One region of the Lactobacillus sp. RTP31084st1_F9_RTP31084_210423 genome, then DNA from elsewhere that is predicted to be linked to it. Evidence: predicted binding sites of a transcription regulator. Region 1 holds the regulator's gene; the other holds the start of a gene.
What was found. The regulator HrcA, encoded in region 1, represses chaperone genes, less so after heat shock. The targets are predictions, from matches to a motif close to TTAGCACTCNNNNNNNNNGAGTGCTAA.

Region 1 (4,713 bases):
TAAAAAGTTATTTAAAGACCTAAATTTAATTGTTAAAAAACGAGGAATTGTTTCCCTTGAGGGAAAAAATGGATCGGGAAAATCTACTTTTTTGAAAAGTGTTTTAAATAAAAATATAGATGTAACTTATCAAGGAATTTTAAGTTTAACTAATGGTTTAAAAATTTCCTATTTACCACAAAATTTTGTAGAATATTCAGGCACTTTGGCAGAATTTGTTCAAAAGGAACATTTGTCTTATGAGAAAATGCTTAATATGCTTAGAAAAATGGGTTTTCCTAGAACAAGTTTTGAGACGAGAATTGAAGAAATGAGTATGGGGCAGCAAAAAAGAGTGGCCATTGCTAAGTCATTAGTTGAAGAGGCTGACCTTTATCTGTGGGATGAGCCAGCAAATTACCTAGATGTGTTTAACCAAGATCAATTAATTGATGTTTTAAAGAAGGTTAAACCAGCGATGCTTTTAGTTGAGCATGATGAGTATTTTATTAGTCAAGTAGCAAGTAAACGGATAAAATTAAAGGTAGATGACTAGCAGATTGTATAGAAAGAATAAAAATGGCATTTGATTATAAAAAAGAATATAAAAATTTGTATCATCCAAAAAAGCAACCTGAAATTATTAAGGTTCCTAAAATGAATTACATCGCAGTTTCAGGAAGTGGAGATCCTAATCAGGAAGATGGGACTTATCACAAGGCGTTAGAATTACTTTATGGGCTTGCCTATACTATCAAGATGAGCAAAAAAAGTGAGCATAAAATTCCAGGATATTTTGATTATGTAGTGCCACCACTTGAAGGACTATGGTGGTCAAAAGATAAGCAAAAAATTGATTATGCTCACAAGGAGAACTTCGCCTGGATATCGATGATTCGACTGCCTGATTTTGTTACAGAAAAAGAATTTAATTGGGCAGTTAAGACAGCTACTGAGAAGAAAAAGCAAGATTTTTCTCAAGTTAAATTCTTTACTTATGATGAAGGACTTTGCGCTCAGGTAATGCACATTGGTAGTTATGATGATGAGCCAGCGACAATTGAAGAGATACATCGATTTGTAAAAAAAGAAAATTATCAGATAGATATTCAAAATCCACGCTATCATCATGAAATATATTTAAGTGATCCAAGGAGAACTAAGACTGAAAGGCGTAAAACTGTAATTAGACTACCAATTAAATGATTAAGGTAAGCACTTGTTGCTTACCTTTTTTTATAAAAAACAAATTTAATTAGCACTCTGCTTGCACAATTGCTAAGTTATGGTATCATATTAATTGTTAGCACAAGAGGAAGAAGAGTGCTAATGATGGGGGCGAGAAAATGTTGACTGAACGGCAAGAACTTATTTTAAAGACTATTATTATGGACTTTACTCAGTCTCATGAGCCAGTAGGTTCTAAGACCGTGATGAATCAACTGCCTGTCAAGGTTTCAAGTGCTACAGTTCGAAATGAAATGGCGGCACTAGAGGAAAAGGGACTACTTGAGAAGACTCATTCTTCAAGTGGTAGAATTCCTTCAACTGCTGGTTATCGATATTACTTAGATCATTTGATTAATCCCGTAAAAATACCAGCATCCGTCTATAATCGAATTATTTATCAATTAGACCAACCCTTTCAACAAGTTAATGAAATCGTACAAGAAGCTGCAAAAATTCTGTCTGATTTAACTAACTACACTGCTTTTGCAGCGGGTCCTGAAACTCGCTCGGTTAAAGTAACTGGTTTTAGGATCGTTCCCCTTTCAAGCCATCAAGTGATGGCAATATTAGTTACGGATGACGGTAATGTAAAGAATCAAATCTACACGTTACCTCATCATACAAATGGGGAAGAGATTGAAAAAGCAGTTCGACTAATTAATGATCAATTAGTTGGAAAGCCACTTAGTTCAGTTAATGAAGTGTTACTTAAGAGAATTGCAGACCATCTAGTTGCTGGTGGATCAGCACCTGAAATTTTGGATTTGCTTCAAGATGTTATTAAGGATGCTGCTAGTGAGCAAATGTATGTGGATGGTCAGATTAATCTTTTGAGTAATTATGAAAGTGACGATTTAGCTAAAGTTAAATCTCTCTACAAATTAATTGATCAAAATGATGCTATTTCAAGCTTGATTGGTTTTAATCCTAAAGATGAAATTAAGAATGATTCAAAGTCGAAAGTTCAAGTTAAGTTAGGTTCTGAATTACAATCAGATCTACTTGAAGATTATAGTTTGTTGACTGCACAATATAGCGTTGGTAAATATGGTAAAGGAACAATAGCATTACTTGGACCAACTAACATGCCATACTCGCAGATGATCGGATTACTCGAGTATTTTAGGAATGAACTAGCAAAGAAATTGTTAGATTATTATGGTAGATTTAAGTAAGGAGGTTAGCTGTGAGTAAAGAAGAGTTTCCGCATGAAAAAGATTTAAAAGACGAGGTGACCCCAGATAAGGCACCAAAGAAAGATCCAAAAGCAACTCCGAAAGAGGAAGTTAAGGAAAATCCAGCAAAAGATTATGAAAAAGAAATCGCTGAATTGAGAGCTAAGAATAAGGATCTTGAAGATAAATATCTACGTAGTGAAGCTGAGATTCAGAATATGCAAGCACGTTATGCAAAAGAGCGTGCGCAATTGATTAAATATGAATCTCAAAGCCTCGCTAAAGAAGTTTTGCCAGCAATGGATAACTTAGAACGCGCGTTAGCTGTTAAAGCAGATGATGAGGCAGCTAAGCAACTCCAAAAGGGTGTTCAGATGACACTTGACTCATTAGTTAAATCAATGAAAGATCAAGGAATCACTGAAATCAAAGCCGAAGGTGAAACTTTTGACCCTGCACTACATCAAGCTGTTCAAACTGTTGCAGCAGAAAATGATGATCAAAAGGATCACGTAGTTAAAGTTTTACAAAAAGGATATCAATATAAAGATAGAACATTAAGACCAGCAATGGTTGTAGTGGCTCAATAAGAAAGGAAGTTACATATATGTCAAAAGTTATTGGTATTGACTTAGGTACGACTAACTCAGCTGTTGCCGTACTTGAAGGAAAAGAACCTAAGATTATTACTAACCCAGAAGGTAACCGTACGACTCCTTCTGTAGTTGCCTTTAAGAATGGTGAAATTCAAGTTGGGGAAGTTGCTAAGCGTCAAGCTATTACTAACCCTAACACTATTGTTTCAATTAAGAGCCATATGGGTGAAGAAGGTTACAAGGTTAAGGTTGGCGACAAGGAATATACTCCACAAGAAATTTCAGCCTTTATTTTGCAATACATTAAAAAGTTTTCTGAAGATTACTTAGGTGAAAAGGTAACTGATGCAGTTATCACTGTTCCTGCTTATTTCAATGACGCACAACGTCAAGCTACTAAAGATGCCGGAAAGATTGCTGGTTTAAATGTTCAAAGAATTATCAACGAACCAACAGCTTCTGCTTTAGCATATGGTCTTGATAAAGATGAAAATGATGAAAAAGTTTTAGTATATGACCTTGGTGGTGGGACTTTTGATGTTTCCATCTTGCAACTAGGTGATGGTGTCTTCCAAGTATTATCAACTAATGGTGATACTCACCTTGGTGGTGATGACTTCGATAAGAGAATTATGGATTGGTTAATCCAAAACTTTAAGGAAGAAAATGGTGTTGACTTATCTAATGATAAGATGGCATTACAACGTTTAAAGGATGCTGCTGAAAAGGCTAAGAAAGACTTATCTGGCGTTTCATCAACTCACATTTCACTTCCATTCATTTCTGCTGGAGAAGCTGGTCCTCTTCACCTTGAAGCTGATTTAACTCGTGCTAAGTTTGATGAATTAACTGATGACTTAGTTCAAAAGACTAAGATTGCTTTTGACAATGCATTAAGTGATGCTGGCTTGAGCGTAAGTGATATTGACAAAGTTATTTTGAATGGTGGTTCAACTCGTATTCCTGCAGTTCAAAAAGCTGTTAAGGAATGGGCTGGAAAAGAACCTGATCACTCAATTAACCCTGATGAAGCTGTTGCTTTAGGTGCAGCAATTCAAGGTGGTGTTATTTCTGGTGATGTTAAGGATATCGTTTTACTTGATGTCACTCCATTATCACTTGGTATTGAAACTATGGGTGGTGTCTTCACTAAGTTAATTGATAGAAACACTACTATCCCAACTTCAAAGAGCCAAATCTTCTCAACTGCAGCAGATAATCAACCAGCTGTTGATGTTCACGTTCTTCAAGGTGAACGTCCAATGGCAGCAGATGATAAGACTTTAGGACGTTTTGAATTAACTGATATTCCACCAGCACCACGTGGTGTTCCACAAATTCAAGTTACTTTCGATATCGACAAGAATGGTATTGTAAATGTTTCTGCTAAGGATATGGGTACTGGTAAGGAACAAAAGATTACCATTAAGAGTTCTTCTGGTCTATCAGACGAAGAAATTAAGAAGATGCAAAAAGATGCTGAAGAGCATGCTGAAGAAGATAAGAAGAGTAAGGAAGAAGTTGATTTACGTAATGAAGTAGATCAATTAATCTTTACTACTGAAAAGACTTTGAAAGAAACTAAGGGTAAAGTTCCTGAAACTGAAACCAAGAATGTTCAAGATGCTTTGGATGCTTTGAAGAAAGCTCAAAAAGATAACAACTTGGATGAAATGAAAGAAAAGAAGGAAGCTTTATCAAAGGCTGCTCAAGATTTAGCTGTTAAACTTTAC
Region 2 (4,713 bases), 530 kb from region 1:
ACAGATCATTTCACAGCAGCGGAACACGTTCAAGTTATTAATGATCATTTAGGTGGTCATTATATTAATACTGCCTTAGTTAACGGAGCTAAAATTGATATGAGTAAGTTTAATCCGGCAGATTATGATGCTTATCTTGAACCGGTAAGAAATGATTTTGCTGGGTTACGGGCTCAGGATTGCCGTGTAATTACGGCTGACTTTATTGATCAGCATAGTGGATTAGTTTTTCATGATGGTAAAAAAGTAGCCGATGAAATTTTAAATTTGGCTTTTGAAGCATATTGCCGAAGAAAAAAGGAACAGGATTAGTTAATGGTTTCATACGCAAGTGATGTAAAAAAAGAACTTACTAGTCTGCCAGTTCATCCAGAACATGCTAAGGCAGAATTAGCAGCTTTTTTGCGAATGAACGGAGTACTTAGTCTTCATGACCATCAATTTAGTCTAGATATCACAACTGAAAATCCAGCCATTGCTAGAAGAATATTTTCTTTAATTAAAACAGCCTATGGAATCGAGCCGCTGCTAATTGTTTCTAAGAAAATGAAGTTAAAGAAAAATTATCAATATTTAGTTAGGCTTCAAAAACAAGTTCATGAAATTTTAAGCGATCTAGAGATATTTGACAGTGATAATGGCTTGATTACCGGAATTCCTGAGAAGATTATGACATCAGAACAAAGGGCAATGTCATACTTAAGAGGCGCTTTTTTAGCAGCTGGAAGTGTGAATAATCCTGAAACGAGTCGATATCATTTAGAGATCTATTCTCTTTATGAAAATCATAATAATGATTTACTGGAATTAATGAATAGTTTCTTTTATTTAAATGCAAAAGCTACAAAAAGACGTAATGGATATATTGTATATTTAAAAGAAGCTGAAAAAATTGGTGATTTTCTACATATTGTAGGTGCCGTCAATGCAATGTTAGCATTTGAAGACTTAAGAATTATGCGGGATATGCGTAATTCGGTGAATCGGTTAGTAAATTGCGATACAGCAAATTTGAAGAAAACTGCGAATGCAGCAGCTAAGCAGGTTGAGGATATTCAATTAATTGAAGAAAAAGTGGGGTTAGAAAATTTGCCAGAAAAATTGGCAATCCTAGCACACTTTAGATTAATGCATCCTGAACTTTCACTCAAAGAAGTTGCAGCTCAGGTTCCAGATGGCCCAATTTCAAAGTCAGGAGTTAACCACCGTTTTCAAAAAATTCGTGAAATGGCGCAACAGTTAAAAGAAGAAAATTAGTCAAAAAAATAGAGCTCACATCTATCGTGAGCTCTATTTTTTGTTAAATTAAACTAGTCTTTCTTTTGGTTAACCAAAATTTCATCAATTAGACCATAGTCTTTAGCTTCTTCTGCTGATAAGTAATTATCGCGTTCAGTATCTTTAAGGATCTTATCAAGAGGTTGCCCAGTAGTTTCATGTAATATTTGGTTAAGCTTCTTACGACTCTTCAAGATTTCATTAGCTGCAATTTGAATGTCGGTTTGTTGACCTTGTGCACCACCTAAAGGCTGGTGAATAAGAACTGTTGAATTTGGTAATGCAAAACGTTTACCCTTAGTTCCGCTAGTCAAAAGAATTGAAGCCATTGAAGCAGCCATACCAATTGCAATTGTAGATACATCTGACTTAATAAAGTTCATTGTATCCATAATTGCGAGACCAGAAGTAATAACACCGCCTGGAGAGTTAATGTATAGAGAAATATCTTTAGTATTGTCTTGTGCATCTAAGAATAAAAGTTGAGCGATGATTGAGTTGGCCATTTGGTCGTTAATTTCACCGCTAAGCATAATAATTCTATCTTTTAATAATCTTGAGTAAATGTCGTAAGCACGTTCACCACGTGCAGTTTGTTCAATAACTGTAGGTACGAGCATTAATTTTACCTCCTAAACAAAATTAGCACTCTAATAAGTACAGTGCTAATTAAATCACTTACTTTTAATCATGTCAACTAATCAAACTTAATTTTATGTAGAACAAATGAACGATATAGCAAGCATATCGTTCATTTAAAGTTACTTCATTAATGGGTTAGTTCCATCTTCTCTTTTTTTGATTGCTGGCAAAATTAAGCCTAAAACAATCAAGATAATTGGAGTAATGATGTTAAGAAATAGGGTAAATGGATCTGGTGAGTAGATTCCTAAAATACAACATGCTGCTGTAACAATAAAACACCATATCCCAGCTGTATAAGCTAATCCTTGATTCTTTGTCATTTGGTAAGAAGTATCAAACTTCTTTTGTTGCTTTCTAAGTGCAATATATGCTGCGAATACCCATAAGTAACGCATTGGCATTGTAGTTGAATTTAATTTAACTAATTGAGCCATAACTGCCTGTGCATCAGGTAATAAAGCTTGTGCTGCAATTAAACCACCTGAAAGAATTACAACCATCCAGATACCGTTAATGTAGGCACCATGTTTATTTATCTTAAGAAGCTTCTTAGGAATAAAGTTTTTAGCTTCTTTACTACCTAGTAGCATTCTTAAAGGGGCATCAATACTAATAACTAAAGTAGAGAATTGGCCAATAACGTTACACCATGAATAAATATACATAAATAAACCACCAACATGGTAATACTCGCCTAAACGTTGAAAGGCCATGTAAGCACCATTTGAAATATATTCGTTTAGATTGTTGTTAACAACTTTAGGATCAAACATTAAAGCCATAGCAAAAGTTCCTAAAATTGCAGAAACCATGACCATAATTGCTAAAGCCATCATTGCTTTAGGAAAGTTTTTGGTTGGATTTTTAACTTTGTTTACATAAGGAGATATCTTTTCACATCCACCGACAGCAAAAACTAAAATTGAAAGAGATGTTAAATATTTAAGGTTGAATGTGGGCATTAAACTCTTCCAATTAAAATTGATTGAGTAATAACCAGCATGGGGGTTAATTGCTGGTGCAGCAAACATCATAATAATAAATAAAATTGACATGATGAACATTGATGATCCAGCGATAGTGGCTAAACTTTTAAGTACTGGGATACCTTTAGTAGTAACCCAGCAGAAAAAGAGGAAGACCACTAAAGTGGCAAATTGAGTCCAAGCAGTTGGAAGACCATCATACCATTTAGTGTTGCCGAAGATTCCCCAAGCCATGGCTCTTAAGCCACCAGTACCTTTACTTGAAATATATACTACGTGGCATGCCCAATATGTCCACCCAGCGTAATAGGCCCACTTTGCACCCATAGTAGCATTAACCCATGAGGAAACACCACCATTAGCATTTTTAAAAGTTGCACCTAGTTCTCCAACCATTAATGCATAGGGAACAAAATATAACAGGAACATTAATATCCAGCTGAATATAACTTTGGTACCGTCAAAGTAAACATAACCGTTAACAACGTTACCGAAGCCCCAGACAGTTGAAAATGCCATCATCGCTAGCGTTGGCCAGAGCATTTTTTTGGCATTAGACTTTTTTTCTTCTTCGATCATAAAATAACCTTTCTGTCTATGTACATAATTAACACCAAATTTAATTATAACGAAAATGCTTACAGATGATAGATTTTTTCTAAATAAAGTGACAAAATACAAAAAAAGACAGCCAGATTGACTGACTGTCTCGTACTATGCGCCCCCTGAGAGTCGAACTCAGATTTTAAGAACCGGAATCTTACGTGCGATCCATTACACTAAGGGCACGACAAACTAAAATAAGTATATCAAAAAAAGAAGAAAGTACAAATTAATTATTCTGAAGGATATATCTTGAATTTAAAAAAAGATATTGCTATACTAAAAAATGTCGAGAGAGAAATGTGAATCTGAAGTTAATCAATTCGCGTCTCTCTAATATTTTTAAGCTTTTTGGGTCGCTGACCGTCATATGGCGGTATCGATTTTGACCCAATAGAGGGAGCGAGCAATGGACTCGGATTTAACCTTGTTGCAAAGCTTAGTTCCTGATGTTTTAAAAATAATTCGGCAACGTTTTCTTGTTCTTGAACAGATTTCGCTGTTAGCTCCAGTTGGGCGACGAGTTGTTGCTAAAAAATTAGGATTAAGCGAGCGCAATGTGCGAACTGAAACTGATTATTTGCGACAATTAGGTCTGATCAATATTCAGAGCTATGGGATGGAATTAACTGATAAAGGAAAGAGAACTTTAAAAGAAGCTGTTCCATTAATTGATCGTTTATTCAATGCAAGCCAAACTGAAATTGAATTGGCACAGAAGTTGGGTATTGATCGAGCAATTATTGTTCCTGGTGATATGGATCGGCAAGAGCGTGTAGTTGATTTGATGGGTGAACAACTTAATTCTGCCCTGGATCTTCTTTTACCGCTAGGAAAAAGTATCATTACCGTATTGGGTGGTACTACTGTTGCTGGAGTAGCTCGTCATCTTTCTCCTAAATTAAGTCGCTATCGCGATTTGTTGTTTGTTCCTGGAAGGGGAGCAGTTGGAGAAAGTGTTGAAATTCAAAGCAATACTGTAGCTCAGATGATGGCATCTGAAACGGGAGGTAGGCATAAAGGCCTATATCTACCAGAAAATGTATCATCTGAAGCCTTGACTTTATTACTTCAAGACACAGATATTGCGAATGCGATTTCAAACATTTATAATAGTGATATGGTGATACATGGAGTTGGTAGAGCAGATGTCATGTCAAAGAGACGTGGCTTAGATGTTATGACTAATTCTAAGCTTCGA

Region 2: the regulator HrcA is predicted to act here: its motif matches at 1,921-1,947, upstream of clpP (ATP-dependent Clp endopeptidase proteolytic subunit ClpP).

The regions. Positions count from the first base shown of each region.
Region 1 is NZ_JBCOVH010000001.1:726,821-731,533, reverse strand. It holds gene abc-f (ribosomal protection-like ABC-F family protein) at 1-535, shown strand, start outside; gene AB5359_RS03610 (GyrI-like domain-containing protein) at 559-1,185, shown strand; gene hrcA (heat-inducible transcriptional repressor HrcA) at 1,326-2,384, shown strand; gene grpE (nucleotide exchange factor GrpE) at 2,396-2,974, shown strand; gene dnaK (molecular chaperone DnaK) at 2,992-4,713, shown strand, end outside.
Region 2 is NZ_JBCOVH010000001.1:193,900-198,612, forward strand. It holds gene yvcK (gluconeogenesis factor YvcK family protein) at 1-312, shown strand, start outside; gene whiA (DNA-binding protein WhiA) at 316-1,257, shown strand; gene clpP (ATP-dependent Clp endopeptidase proteolytic subunit ClpP) at 1,311-1,898, opposite strand; gene AB5359_RS00995 (APC family permease) at 2,040-3,488, opposite strand; gene AB5359_RS01000 (sugar-binding transcriptional regulator) at 3,922-4,713, shown strand, end outside.